DNA from 2 places in the Myceligenerans cantabricum genome. Region 2 is predicted to be linked to the other one. Evidence: riboswitches for the same ligand, from Rfam matches in the RefSeq annotation. Region 2 holds a riboswitch; the other holds the start of a gene.
The links. Region 2 has a riboswitch for cyclic di-AMP ahead of ACYU96_RS15470 (C40 family peptidase). Riboswitches for the same ligand answer to the same signal wherever they lie in the genome.

Region 1 (6,968 bases), on a different contig from region 2:
CGTCGGCGGCGAGCCCGTGCGCTACCTCGACTTCGTCGACCAGCGCACGTTCGGCCACCTGAGCGTGCAGGACCTGGTGCCGGACAGGGCCCCGGACGGTCCCGGTACGCGGTCGCCCGCCGGTCAGGGCAGCGACCTGCCGGCCCTGCCGGAACCGGTGGCGCACATCGCCCGCGACCTGCTCGACCCGCACGCGCGGCGCGAGGAGACCGCGCGGCGCGTGCGCCGTCGCCGGACGCAGATCAAGCGCGCCCTGCTCGACCAGACGCTGGTCTCCGGGGTGGGGAACATCTACGCCGACGAGGCGCTCTGGCGCGCCGCGGTGCACGGCCGCCGCCCCACCGACCGGATGGGGCAGGCGGAGGTGCTGCGGGTGCTGGACGCCGCCGCCGAGACGATGCGCGACGCCCTCGCGCAGGGCGGTACGTCCTTCGACGCGCTGTACGTCAACGTGAACGGCGAGTCGGGCTACTTCGCCAGAAACCTTGACGTCTACGGCCGCGCGGGCGAGCTCTGCCGCCGCTGCGGGACGGCGGTCCGGCGGGAGCAGTTCATGAACCGCTCGTCGTACTTCTGTCCGCGCTGCCAGCGTTTTCGCTGATTTCGAGGGCTGTGGCCCGTGGTGGGACCCGCCCGGTTCTGTGAGCTTGGCGTCAGCGGCACCGGCGGTGTGCGGGTAGGCGACGAGCGTCTTGTACAGCAGTCTGTCGCGGCTCTCCATGTGAGAGACCGCAGCCTGTTTGACGTCGAGCCTGCGGGCGATCTCTTCCTGGGTGAGCACGGCCGCGCTGCGTACCGCGGCAAGGGAGCCTGGCAGAGAAGCAGGGTGTCTCGTCGCCTGGTCTCCGACCGAGTGCTCCTGCCAGCCCGAGGACGGCTCGATGCCCGGTGAGCGCATCGACCTCCAGCACGGCGCGGGCCCTTCCCACGGATGGCCCTGCGGGGCGATCGGTCAGGAATCGAGAAGTACGACGACCGGGTTCCCCATAGCCTCGAAGCATCAGAGTTCACACCACCGACAGGAGAGGGAGATGACTGAGAAGACAGCCCGTGCCGAACACCCGACTGATGGCGACACCATGTCGGCGCAGGAGCGTGCGGCCATCAAGGAACGTGCCGCGGAGCTCAAGGCCCAGGGCCGCGCGGGCAAGGCCGCCGAGAAGGCTGCCGCGAACGAGGCGGCTCTGCTGGCGAAGATCGCGGAGATGCCCGAGCCCGACCGCTCCCTCGCCGAGCGGGTGCATGCGATCGTCACCGCGTGCGCCCCGGACCTGGAGCCGAAGCTGTACTACGGCCAGCCCGGCTATGCGAGGAAGGGCAAGGTGCTCTGCTTCTTCCGCAGCGGCCAGGGCGACAAGGAGCGGTACTCGACGTTCGGGTTCAGCGTGCAGGCCGGCCTTGACGACGCCAGCGGTCTCTGGGCGACCTCGTATGCCCTGACCGAGCCGACGGAGGCCGCCTGGACCGAGCTGAAGAAGCTGGTCAGGAAGGCCGCCCAGTGAACGAGCGGACCCGTCACGCAGAATCCTCGCTCGCCCTGAACGTCGTCACCCTCGCGGGCGCCCTTCCCGCATCCAAGGTCTTCTACGCCGCAGTCTTCACCCCGGTGATGACCGAGAACACCAGGTCCGTGGAGGTGGACATGCACGGCACCGGCCGCTTCGAACTGACTCCGCCGACGTCGGTTGGCGCGGGGGCTGAGGGCGCATCATCGGCCTTCCCGGGATACGTCTTGACCTACGCGCTTGCGAGGCCGTCGGAAGTGCAGGCGGTGATGGACGCCGCCGCCCGTGCGGGCGCGCGGGTGCTCAAGCCGGCCAAGAAGGCCCTGTTCGGGTCATTCTCGGGATCCTTCCAGGCGCCCGACGGGGCGGTGTGGAAGGTGGCCGCGGACTCCAGCAAGAACAAGGGAGAGAGCGCAGGATCCCCTCGGCCCACCGAGATCAGCATCATCCTCGGCGTCCAGGACCCCAAAGCCTCCCGAACGTTCTACCAGGCGCTGGGCATGACGACTGATCGCGACTACGCGAACAAGTACATCGACTTCCAACCTCTGCGGGGAGCAGCGCGATTCTGCCTGATGCCGCGGGCTGTCCTCGCCAAGGACGTCGGCATCGACGACCCGGGTGAGGGCACGGGCGGACTGACGCTGGGCCGCCGCACGGAGACCCGGGAGGGCCTGGATCAGCTCATGGCCATCGCCGAGTCCGCCGGCGGCAGCCCCGACGGGCCGGCGGAGCAGGCAGCGGAGGCAAACTCGAGCCACTTCGCGGACCCGGACGGATTCCGCTGGGCGCTGTCGTCCTCACAGTGATCGGAGCGGTCCGTGGTTCCGCACCCACCCGACGTTGCGATGCGCGACGACCAGGGCGAGGCCCGACGGGCACGGCCGGAGCGGGAGTGCGAGTCGGGCTACTTCGACCGCTCGCTCACCGTGTACGGCCAGGAGGGCGAGCCCTGGGGACGCTGCGGGACGGCGGTCCGGCGGGAGCAGTTCATGAACTGCTCGTCGTACTTCTGTCCGCGCTGCCAGCGCGAGCCACGTTCCTGATCCCGGCGGCGCCGTCGCGCCGCCACGCGGTGAGCTGGTCCGCGAGGAACCGGGCGGCACCGCGGGGCCGCCCGCCCGCCACGTGCGGGGTGAGGACGAGGTTCGGGCAGTCCCACAGCGGTGACCCGGCGGGCAGGGGCTCGGTCTCCATGACGTCCAGCGCGGCGCCCGCGAGGCGGCCCGAGCGCAGCGCGTCGATCAGGGCGGCCTCGTCGACGGTCGCGCCCCGGCCCGCGTTGACGAACCGGGCGTGGGCGGGCAGCCGCGCCAGCACACCGGCGTCGAGTGCGTGCCGCGTGCCCGGCGTGGCGGGCAGCAGGGACACGAGGACGTCGGTCGTGGGCAGCAGCCCGGCGAGCCCGTCGGGCCCGACGACGTCGAACCCGGCGCGCACCCCCGCCGAGCCCGCCACCCCGGTCACTCGGGCGCCGAGCGCGGCCAGCATCGGTGCCAGCCGCTCCGCGATGGACCCGAAGCCCCACAGGACGACGTGGGCGTCGGAGAGCGTCCAGTGGGCGTCCGTGCCGGGCGCGGCCTGGGCGGTGGCCATCTCGCGGGCCCAGCGGTGCTCGCGCTGCGCCGCGAGGGCCTCCGGCAGCCGCCGTACGGACGCGAGCACGAGCATCAGGGTGTGCTCGGCGACGGTCGGGTCGTGGAGGGAGCGCCCGGAGGAGATGACGACGTCGTCCCCGAACCCGGCGGCCAGAGCGACGTCCGGCCCGGCCGACAGCGTCTGCACCCAGCGCAGACGGGTGAGTCGCCGTGCGGCGTCGGAGACGGCTCCGGGCGGGTTGGACCAGGTGACGAGGACGTCGGCGTCGGTGTGCTCGTCGGGGACGGGCGCACGCATGTCGTAGCGGACGACCTCGTCGTCGGACACGCGCCGCGCGCCGTCGGCGAGGAACCGCCGGAAGTCGAGATCGAACGCGACGTCGGGCAGGAGGATCTTCACGCGGGGGACTCTAGTGCCCGGACGCAAGTCACCGGGTGCACGGTACGGCTGACCTGGTGGCCGCCCTACCGCGCACCCGGCGAGCCGCCCGGTGCGAGACCGTGCTCAGGCGACCCGGACGAACGTCGGGTTCGACTGCCACATGGTCGTGTAGCGCAGCGGGGTGCCCGGCTGCACGGCCTCGACGATCATGCCGTCGCCGGCGTAGAGGGAGACGTGGCCCTCGGTCCACACGATGTCGCCGGGCTGGGGGTCGGTGACGACGGTACCGGCGTAGCGCAGGTCGCTCGACGTGCGGGGGAGGCTGACGCCCAGCTGGCCGTACACGTAGCTGACGAGGCCGGAGCAGTCCAGGCCCTCGCCGGGGGTGGAGCCGCCGAGCACGTACGGCGTGCCGACGAGCTCCATCGCGAGGTTCACGGCCTGCTGGCCCGTGGTGCTGCCGGTGCTGGTCGAGGTGGACACCGCTTCGACCTCAGCGGCGGCGGCCTCTGCCTCGGCGGCCGCCTGGGCTTCTGCCTCCGCCTCGGCCTGACGCTGGGCCTCGAGCTCCGCCTGGCGCTGGGCCTCGAGCTCGGCCTGGCGCTTCTCCTCGGCGAGGCGCTCGGCCTCGGCCTTGCCCTCCGCGGTCTCGGCGTACGGGGTGACCTTGATGGTGCTGGTCTCGACGGGGGTCTCGGCGTCCTTGGCGACCTTGACGATGTCGACGAGCTCGTCGGCGAGCGCGTTCGGGACCTTGGCGTCGGCCTTGCCGTAGTCGACGGTCTGCTTGGTGCTGTCGGCGGGCGCGGAGTGGGCGCTCGAGGAGAACACCGAGGCGAGCATGCCGCCGGTGACGGCAGCGATGGCGCCGGTCCTGGCGGCGGCCTCGCTCACGCCGGTCAGGGGGGTGACGGCGGGGCGGTCGGCGCGGTGCCGGCCTCGGCCGGACTGGCGGTTGGTCTCAGACGTGATCGTAGACACGGCTATCTCCTCCTACGCCTGCGAGGTGAGCTGTCGGGTTCGGATGGGAGATGAGATCACCCGGCCTCCGAAGAGGCTTCACCCCAAGGGCCGTCGGCCCGTCCTGCCTGGTTCCCCCGTCCCCGCCATATCTTCGCTGGTCGGATCCGGTGGCGGGGCTCGGCGGCCGGGTCCGGGCCGCGATCTGGGTATCGCGGCCGTGGATGACAGTACAGACGATCTCGTCGGATGTCACGAATTGGTCACGCGAATGTTTTCGTCTGCATTTCGGGCGTGTCGGAAAGGGGGTGTCATCGCTGGTCGTGAGCCTATGGTGGGGGTATGCCGCTCTCCGACGTCGAGCCCCGTGTGGATTCCCCGGACACCGTCGTCCAGCTCATGGAATATCTCGACTACTACCGCGGGACCGTCGAGCGCAAGCTCCGAGGCCTGCGGCCCGAGCGGCTGCACGAGCGACCTCTTTCGTCCGGATGGTCCCCGCTGGAGCTGCTGGTCCATCTGGTGCACATGGAGCGGCGCTGGTTCGTGTGGGGGTTCTTGGCGGATCAGGTGATCGAACCGTGGGGAGACAACGCCGACGGGGACCCGTGCGGCCGCTGGACGGTCCCGGACGGCACGGGTCTCGACGACTGGCTGCCCCGCCTGCACGCCGGCGGTGTCCGCACCCGGGAGATCCTGACCGGCCGCGACCTGGCGGAGCGCGGCGCGGTCGGGGGGCGGTTCGGCCCGGACGAGACGCCGCCCACGCTGCTGTGGATCGGCTTCCACGTCCTCCAGGAGTACGCGCGCCACGCCGGCCACCTGGACGCCGCCCGCGAGCTGATCGACGGCGCTACGGGCGAGTGACCGGTCTTGGCGGCGGGAACCGGCGCGGTCGGTCCTTTCGTGAGTGATCGGCTGTTCGACGTGCCGATCGTTCAAGAAAGGACCGACCGCGCGGGTCCCGTCAGCGGCGGGGGGAGAGGTCGATCCGGTCGTCCGCCAGGGCGGCCGGGACCGGGCGGTGCGTCGCGAGGACGACGGCGGTCCCGGTGGCGCGGGCATGCTGCGCGAGGAGGCGCAGGACGCCGTCGGCGGCCTCCGCGTCGAGGTGCTCGGCCGGCTCGTCGACGAGCAGCACGTCCACCGGCGCCAGCAGCGCCCGGGCGAGCAGGAGCCGGCGCCGCTCGCCGCCCGACACGTTCGCCGCGTCGGTCCCGAGCATCGTGCCCAGCCCGTCCGGCAGCCCGTCGAGCCAGGGCCCGAGCCCCACGGCGCCGAGCGCGGCGCGCGCGTCCGCCTCGCCGACGTCACCGCGCGCCACCCGGAGGTTCTCCAGCACGGTGGTCCCGAACACGTGACCGTCCTCGGCGACAAAAAGTGTGCCAAGCGCTGGCGCCTCGTCCGCGGTGCCACGTCTCACGTCCACGTGTCCTGGCCCGGTCTCGGGGAGGAGGCCCGCCGCGCGCATGAGGAGCGTCGTCTTCCCCGAGCCCGACGGCCCGGTGACCACGGTCACCGTTCCCGGCCGCAGGTCCAGTGCCACGCCCGGCAGGTCCGGGCGGTCCTCCCCGACGCGTTCGTCCGAGCCCGCGTCCAGCAGCCCGAGCAGCCGGCGGGCCGCCTCGCGCGACCGGTGCCACTGCACGGCCGCCGCCGGAAGCCCCGCGGTCGCCTCGAACACGGCGAGCGGCGTGAGCACCACGACGCTCAGCTCCTCCGGCGTCAGCCGGCCCGCCACCAGCGCGGGGATACCGAGCGCCAGGGCCGCGAGCACGGCCAGCCCCTGCGCCAGCGCGCCGAGACCGGCCGACAGTCCGGAGACCCGCGCACCGGCGTCGTGCACGGCGTCGAGTGCGCGGTCGGCGGCGCGCAGGTCGTCGGTCCGTGCCCGGAACCGCCCCGCCACGCGGAGCTGTGGCCCGTCCTCCAGCAGCTCCAGCGCCAGCCCGCTCACCCGTCCGCGCGCCGCCGCGCCGTCGGCCTCGACGCGTGCGGCCGCCCGTGCGGCCAGCCACGGCACGACGACCCCCGCCAGCAGCAGGCACACCGCCAGCGCGAGGCCCGCCTCCGGCAGGAACGCGCCGACCAGGATCACCGAGCCGAGCCCGGTCACGACGGCGACCCCCGCCGGGACCACGGCGCGCACGACCACGTCGCCCACGGCGTCGACGTCCGCGCCCAGCCGGGCGAGCAGGTCGCCCCTGCGCACCGACGGCGTCCCCGGCGCGGCGGCGAGGCCGGCGTAGACGCGGGCCCGGAGCGCCGCCATCCCGCGCAGGGCGACGTCGTGCGAGGCGAGCCGCTCCAGGTAGCGCAGCACCCCGCGGCCGATCCCGAACGCGCGCACCGCCACCACCGCGACCGACAGCGTGAGCACCGGCGGCATCTGCGACGCCCGGGCGATCAGCCACGCCGCGACGGCCGCCAGCCCGATCGCGCACACCAGCGTCAGCGTGCCGAACGCGACGGCGGCCACGACACGACCAGGCCGGACCTCCAGCAGCGGCAGGATCCGCCGCA
Region 2 (6,968 bases):
TACGGGTCGGCGTGGGGATGGTCGAGCAGGCCGATCAGGCGCTCCTCGACGAGCTCGCTCATCACGTGCTCCCACCGGCACGCCTCGACGTGCACGTGCTCCCAGTCGAGCTTGATGACGTCCGTGAGGAGGCGCTCGGCCAGGCGGTGCTTGCGCATCACGCGCATCGCCTTGTCGTGCCCGGACTCGGTGAGCTCCAGGTGCCGGTCACCGGTGACGACGACGAGGCCGTCACGTTCCATGCGTGCGACCGTCTGCGACACCGTGGGCCCGGAGTGCCCGAGTCGTTCCGCGATGCGCGCGCGCAGCGGTGTGATGCCTTCCTCGTCCAGCTCGTAGATCGTCTTGAGGTACATCTCGGTGGTGTCGATCAGATCGGTCACGTCAACTCCATGTTCTCTGCCTCAGCCCCGGACCAAGCCTATCCGTGAACGTGGAACACCCCGTGGTCGTGTCGGCGTCCCGAACTACAGTTCAGAGATGGCCACGACGATCCCCACCGACCTGCTTCCCGCCGACGGCAGGTTCGGCTCCGGTCCTTCCAAGGTGCGCGAGGAGCAGGTGCGTCGCCTCCTCGACACGCCGAGCCTGCTCGGCACCTCCCACCGGAAGGATCCGGTCAAGAGCCTGGTCGGCCGGATCCGGAGCGGCGTGGCCGACCTGCTCGGCGCGCCCGACGGGTACGAGGTGGTGCTCGGCAACGGCGGGGCCACGGCGTTCTGGGACGTGGCGACGCTCTGCCTCGTGGAGCGCCGCGTGCAGCACGCCGTGTTCGGCGAGTTCGGCGGCAAGTTCGCGCAGGCGACGTCGCGCGCCCCCTTCCTCGAGGACTCGCAGGTGATCGAGACGGAGCCAGGCACGGTCGCCCACCTCGCCGCCGCCGAGGGTGTCGACGCGTACGCCACACCGCACAACGAGACGTCGACCGGCGCCATGGCCCCGGTCCGTCGCGTCGCGGGGGCCGGCGACGGCGCTCTCCTGCTGACGGACGCGACGTCGGGCGCGGGTGCGCTGCCGGTGGACCTGACCGAGACGGACGCGTACTACTTCGCGCCGCAGAAGGTCTTCGGGGCCGACGGCGGTCTGTGGCTCGCCGTCCTGTCGCCTGTGGCCGTCGAGCGGGCGGGCCGGATCGAGGCGAGCGGGCGCTGGGTCCCGGAGTTCCTCTCCCTCACGGCGGCGGTCGAGAACTCCCGCAAGGACCAGACGCTCAACACGCCCGCCGTCGCGACGCTGGTCCTGCTGGCGGACCAGCTCGACTGGATCCTCGGCAACGGCGGGCTCGACTGGGCCGTGAAGCGCTCCGCGACGTCTGCCCAGAATCTTTACGGATGGGCCGAGTCGCGCGAGTGGGCGACTCCGTTCGTCGAGCGGCCCCAGGAGCGCTCCACCGTGGTGGGCACCGTCGACCTCGACGACACCGTCGATGCCGGCGAGGTGATCGCGGTCCTGCGAGAGAACGGGATCCAGGACGTGTTCGCCTACCGCAAGCTGGGTCGCAACCAGCTGCGCGTGGGCATGTACCCGGCCGTCGAGCCGGACGACGTCGCGGCCCTCACGGCGTGCGTGGACCACGTGGTGGAGCGGCTGCGAGGCTGACGCCGGGGCGTGCGCCGCGGCTCGCGGCACCGGGCGACGTCGTCACGGATGTGTGGAATCTGTCGCGATAATGGTCGGTGGGGCCTATTTCCGTTGCCGGAGCGTGACATTCCCGTCGGCGCTGGGGTAGGTTCGGCACGCTCGACGGCTCAAGGTCGACGAGCCCCCGGGCGGACGCCGAACCCTGTCACCGGTCGGGGACCCCACGATCCGTATGACAGGGGCGGGGGACCCGATTCTGGGCGCCAGGGTGCGTCCTTGGGGTGAAGCGGCGTGGCCTTCGGGACACGCGGCCGGGTGTTCTCCCACTCGAACCCGACAGCTGACCTCGTAGGCGATCTGGAGATACTCGTGACAGCACGCACTGCCGCCGGACGCCACCGCTCCGCGCGTCGTCCCGTGACTCCGCTCACCGATCTCGTGCAGAACTCCCAGCTCGGCCGACGCACCGCCGTCGCGGCCGCAGCCGGCGGGATCCTCGTCTCGACCTTCGGCGCCGCGGCCGCGCAGGCCGCGCCCGGCGAGACCGTGAAGGACGACCTCACCAAGCTCAGCGCCCTCGACCTCGGTGCCCTCAGCAGCGAGGCCAGCGCGGTCGTCGATGCCGCCCCGGTCGTCACCGTCGCCCGCGACGCCAAGATGGCCGCCGAGTCCGGCGTCGTCTCCGTGACACCTGCCTCCGAGAACGAGGAGTACCAGGCACAGCTCGCCGCCGAGGAGGAGGCCGCGGAAGAGGCCGCGGCGGCGGCAGCCGCCGAGGAGGCCGCCGGCGAGGCTGCCGCCACGGCGACCACCACGACGGAGACCTCGTCCGCCCCGGCATCCGCCAACGGCAGCGAGATCATCTCGATCGCGTCGCGCTACGTGGGAACGCCCTACGTGTCCGGCGGCACGACCCCCAGCGGCTTCGACTGCTCCGGCTTCACCGCGTACGTGTACGCGCAGGTGGGCATCTCGCTCCCGCACTCGTCCTCGTCCCAGGCGGCCGGCGGCACGCAGGTGTCGGCCTCCGAGGCCGTGGCCGGCGACCTCGTCTACGCCCCGGGCCACGTCGGCATCTACGCCGGCGGCAGCACCATGATCGACGCCCCGAAGCCGGGCGACACCGTCCAGTTCCGCACCATCTGGATGAGCAACCCGATCTTCATCCGGTACTGATCCTTCCGCCCACGCGGTACCGACACCTCCCGCGGAGCCGGGCAGGGGCCATGGTCCCTGCCCGGCTCTCGTGCGTCTGCGATAGCGTGGGTCCGCGACGATGCACGCGCCGACGAGGAGGACGCGGATGACTCGGTCAGAGGTCGTGCTGGTGGGAGTCGACGGATCGGCCGCCAGCATGCATGCGCTCGACTGGGCGGTGGCCTGGGCCGAGAAGGTGGGCTGGTCCCTGCACCTCGTGAGCAGCTACACCCTGCCCTCCTTCACGGCCGCCTCGCTGGACGGCGGGTACGCCGCGTTCGACGACGCCTCCATGGCGGAGGGCGCGAAGGCCGTCCTGGACGAGGCCGAGCAGCGTGCCGTCGCCGCCGGCGCCCGGGTCACCACGTCGGTCGCCACCGGCGACGCGGCGGGAGTGCTCGTCGAGCTCTCCGCGGACCACGGGCTCGCCGTGGTCGGCACGCGCGGGCGCGGCGGATTCACCGAACGGCTGCTCGGCACGGTGTCCTCGGCCTTGCCCGCGCACGCCCACTGCCCGGTCGTCGTGGTCCCGCTGAGCTCGGGGGAGCACGCCATGTGGTCCGGGGCCGACGCCGCCGCCCGGGCCGAGAACGCCGACGGGCGCCGTACCTCCGCCGGGCACGACGGCGGGGACGCGCGGGAGACCGAGGGCGACGGCCCCGGGGTGCGGCGCGTCGTCGTCGGTGTGGACGGGTCGCCGCAGGCCGAGGCCGCGCTCACGCAGGCGATCGAGCAGGCGCAGGCGTGGGGCGCCGAGCTGTCGGCCGTGGCCGGCGTGCCGGTGGGGTCCGGGGCCGGGCTGCTGGCGTGGCTGCCGTCGAACATCGACCACGAGCAGGTGCTCGCCGACATCTCCGCGGGGCTCGACGCGATCGTCGACAAGCACGAGGCCCTGCACCCGGGGATGCGCATCCGCCGGATCGTGCTGGACGGCACCGGCGCGGAGCTGCTCACCGAGTTCTCCACGGCCGCGGACCTCGTCGTGGTGGGGTCCCGGGGCCGCGGCGGCTTCCGCGGCCTGCTGCTCGGCTCGACCAGCCAGGCCGTGCTGCACCACAGCGCGTGCCCGGTCCTGGTGGTCAACCGCCACTGCCACGAGGACGGCTGAGCCGGGCCGTGGCGGCCTGCCGGAGGCCCTGCCGCCCGGTCCGCGGACCTCGCTCGCGGACTGACGATGCGGGCGTACCGGACTGGCGCGTAGGGTTCTCGGGGTGACCACTATGACGTCGTCCCCCGATGCCGCCGCGCTCTCCGCGGCCCTTCCCGAGCTGCGTGAGGCCTACGCGGCGCTCCAGGCCAAGGGCCTGAAACTGGACCTCACGCGTGGCAAGCCGTCCGCCGAGCAGCTCGGCCTCTCGGACGCCATGCTGGCGCTGCCGGGGACGCGATCTCACGACGCGGCCGGGACGGACGTGCGCAACTACGGGGGTCTGGACGGCCTGCCCGAGCTGCGCGCCATCTTCGCGGAGCTGCTCGACGTCCCGGCCGCGCAGCTGCTGGCCGGCGGCAACGCGTCGCTCACCCTGATGTACGACACGGTCGCCTGGGCGATGCTGTTCGGCTTCCCCGAGTCCCCCGCGCCGTGGTCGCGCGAGGAGAAGGTGAAGTGGATCTGCGCGGTCCCCGGCTACGACCGGCACTTCTCCGTGTGCGAGGAGCTCGGGATCGAGATGATCACCGTCCCCATGACCGCCGACGGTCCGGACGCCGAGGCCGTGGCCCGGCTCGTCGCCGGCGACCCGAGCATCAAGGGCATGTGGGTGGTCCCGACGTACTCGAACCCCGACGGCTCGGTCGTGACCGACGACGTCGCCCGCGCCCTCGTCTCCATGCCGACCGCCGCGCCCGACTTCCGCATCCTCTGGGACAACGCCTACGCGCTGCACCACCTCACCGACACCGAGACGCGGACCGCCCCGGCGCTCCGGCTCGCCGAGGAGGCCGGCAACCCGGACCGCGTCGTCATGTACGCCTCCACGTCCAAGATCACCTGGGCGGGCGCCGGCGTCTCGTTCCTCGCCGCGTCGGCGGCGAACGTCTCCTGGTACAAGAAGCACCTCGCCAAGGCGTCCATCGGGCCGGACAAGGTGAACCATCTGCGGCACGCCCTGTTCTTCGGGTCCGCCGACGGCGTGCGGGAGCACATGCGCAGGCACCGCGAGATCCTCGCGCCCAAGTTCGCCGCCGTCACGTCGATCCTGAACGAGCGGCTCGGCGAGTACGGGGTGGGGTCCTGGACCGACCCGAAGGGCGGCTACTTCGTGTCGCTCGACGTCGTGCCGGGGACTGCCGCGCGGGTCGTGGCGCTGGCCAAGGAGGCCGGGATCGCGCTGACCCCGGCCGGGGCGACGTTCCCGTACGGGCGGGACCCCGAGGACGCGAACCTCCGGCTCGCGCCGTCCATGCCGCCGCTGGCGGAGATCGTCTCGGCGATGGACGGCGTCGCCACCTGTGTGCTGCTGGCGGCTGCCGAGGCGGTCGCCGGGGAGTAGGGAAGGGACGCACGGCGCCGGCCCGGAGGAGCCGGCGCCGTGCGTCTCAGGCGGTCGTCGCCGTGTCGTCGGTCTCGGGAGCGGTGGCGTCCGGGTCGGGTCCGTGCGCCGCCGAGGCCCCGGGCCCGGCCGGGGCAGGGGAGGTGGCCTGGGCGAGGTCCCGGAGGGCGAGCTCCAGGAGCTCCATGGCGTGGTCGAGCTCCGGGCGGGCTATCGACAGCGGGGGCGAGAGACGGAGCGTGCTGCCGTGGGTCTCCCGGGCCAGGACGCCACGCTCCAGGAGCTCCTCCGCCAGGGCACGGGCCGGGTCGTCGCGGTGCGGCGTGAGGGACGGGTCGATGTCGACGCCCGCCCACAGCCCCGCCGTGCGGAAGCCCGTGACGAGGCCCTGGTCGGTGAGGCGCTGGAGGCTGTGCCGGAGCTCGTCGCCGAGCTGGGCGGCGCGGGCCTGGTACTGGCCCGGCTCCAGGAGGTCCAGGACGGCGATCGCGATGGCGCAGGCCAACGGGCTGCCGCCGGACGTGGAGCCGTGGCTTCCCGGGGTGAGGACCTCCAGGACGTCCGCCCGGCCGATCACCGCCGAGGAGGGGACGATGCCCCCGCCGAGGGCCTCGCCGAGCACTGCCAGGTCGGGCCGCGTGCCCCAGAGCTCGCACGCCAGGATGTGGCCCGTGCGGCCCAGGCCGGACTGGACCTCGTCGGCGACCAGGACGACGTCGTTCCGGTCGGCGAGCTCGCGGAGGCGGGGCCAGAAGGTGTCCGGGGGGACGCGGACGCCCGCCTCGCCCTGGATGGGCTCCATGAGGATGGCGACCGTCGCGTCGTCGATCGCGCCCGCCACGGCGTCGGCGTCGCCGAACGGTACCGGGCGGAAGCCGGGGGCGAACGGCCCGAAGCCGTCATGCGCCGCCGGGTCGTCCGAGAGGCCGGACAGCGTCGTCGTGCGGCCGTGGAAGTTCCCGGACGCCACCACGATGTTCGCCTGGTCCTCGGGCACGTCCTTGGCGTCGTAGCCCCACCTGCGGACGGCCTTGACGGCGGTCTCGACCGCCTCGGCGCCCGTGCTCATCGGGACGACGAGGCTGTCCCGGCCGCCCGTCGTCAGCGGCCCGACGACGTCGGCCGCTCGGCGGGCGAACGGCTCCAGCAGCTCGTGCCCGACCGCGCGCGAGGTCAGGGTCACGTGCTTGAGCTGGCCGATCGCCGCCGAGACCAGCGCCTGGTGGTGATGGCCGAAGTTGAGCGCGGAGTAGCCGGCGAGGAAGTCGAGGTAGGCGTCGCCGTCCACGTCCCACACGTAGGCGCCTTGCGCGCGTGAGACGGTGATCGGCAGCGGGTCCTCGTTCGGGGCCAGAGCGGACTTCTCGACGGTGGGTCGTGGTTCCTCCATGGCGACGAGCGTAGGTCGGCTCTGGCCGGAACGCCTGCTATCTACCGGTCATTGCTCCAGCTCTCTCCGCTTCTTCCCCAGCAGGCCGCGCCGCTTCCGGCCCCCGAGCTTCTTCGTGCCCGGGTCCTCGATCTCGCGCGGGAAGTGGTCCGGCGGCGGGCCGAACGCGATCCGCGACTGGGAGATCACGGTGTGTCCCAGGGCGCGTGCCCCGAACCAGCCCACCACCGCGCCGACCCCGAACGGCAGGATGCGCCCGAGGAGCAGACTGCCCTGCTTGGCCAGCTGCTTCTGCACGAACTTGTGCG

Region 1: it holds a riboswitch for cyclic di-AMP, as region 2 does, so the genes downstream of both, ACYU96_RS00745 (C40 family peptidase) here and ACYU96_RS15470 (C40 family peptidase) in region 2, are expected to answer to the same signal.

Annotation. Positions count from the first base shown of each region.
Region 1 covers NZ_BAAHAJ010000001.1:153,489-160,456, forward strand. Annotated here, with positions in the region: gene mutM (bifunctional DNA-formamidopyrimidine glycosylase/DNA-(apurinic or apyrimidinic site) lyase) at 1-601, shown strand, start outside; gene ACYU96_RS00725 (DUF1801 domain-containing protein) at 1,032-1,502, shown strand; gene ACYU96_RS00730 (VOC family protein) at 1,610-2,314, shown strand; partial or broken gene ACYU96_RS00735 (DNA-formamidopyrimidine glycosylase) at 2,408-2,551, shown strand; gene ACYU96_RS00740 (NAD(P)-dependent oxidoreductase) at 2,496-3,503, opposite strand; gene ACYU96_RS00745 (C40 family peptidase) at 3,609-4,466, opposite strand; cyclic di-AMP (ydaO/yuaA leader) riboswitch at 4,467-4,628, opposite strand; gene ACYU96_RS00750 (mycothiol transferase) at 4,788-5,312, shown strand; gene ACYU96_RS00755 (amino acid ABC transporter ATP-binding/permease protein) at 5,413-6,968, opposite strand, start outside.
Region 2 covers NZ_BAAHAJ010000011.1:184,551-191,518, reverse strand. Annotated here, with positions in the region: gene ACYU96_RS15480 (metal-dependent transcriptional regulator) at 1-383, opposite strand, end outside; gene serC (phosphoserine transaminase) at 481-1,599, shown strand; cyclic di-AMP (ydaO/yuaA leader) riboswitch at 1,765-1,951, shown strand; gene ACYU96_RS15470 (C40 family peptidase) at 1,951-2,757, shown strand; gene ACYU96_RS15465 (universal stress protein) at 2,885-3,886, shown strand; gene ACYU96_RS15460 (aminotransferase class I/II-fold pyridoxal phosphate-dependent enzyme) at 3,999-5,270, shown strand; gene rocD (ornithine--oxo-acid transaminase) at 5,317-6,660, opposite strand; gene ACYU96_RS15450 (hypothetical protein) at 6,709-6,968, opposite strand, start outside.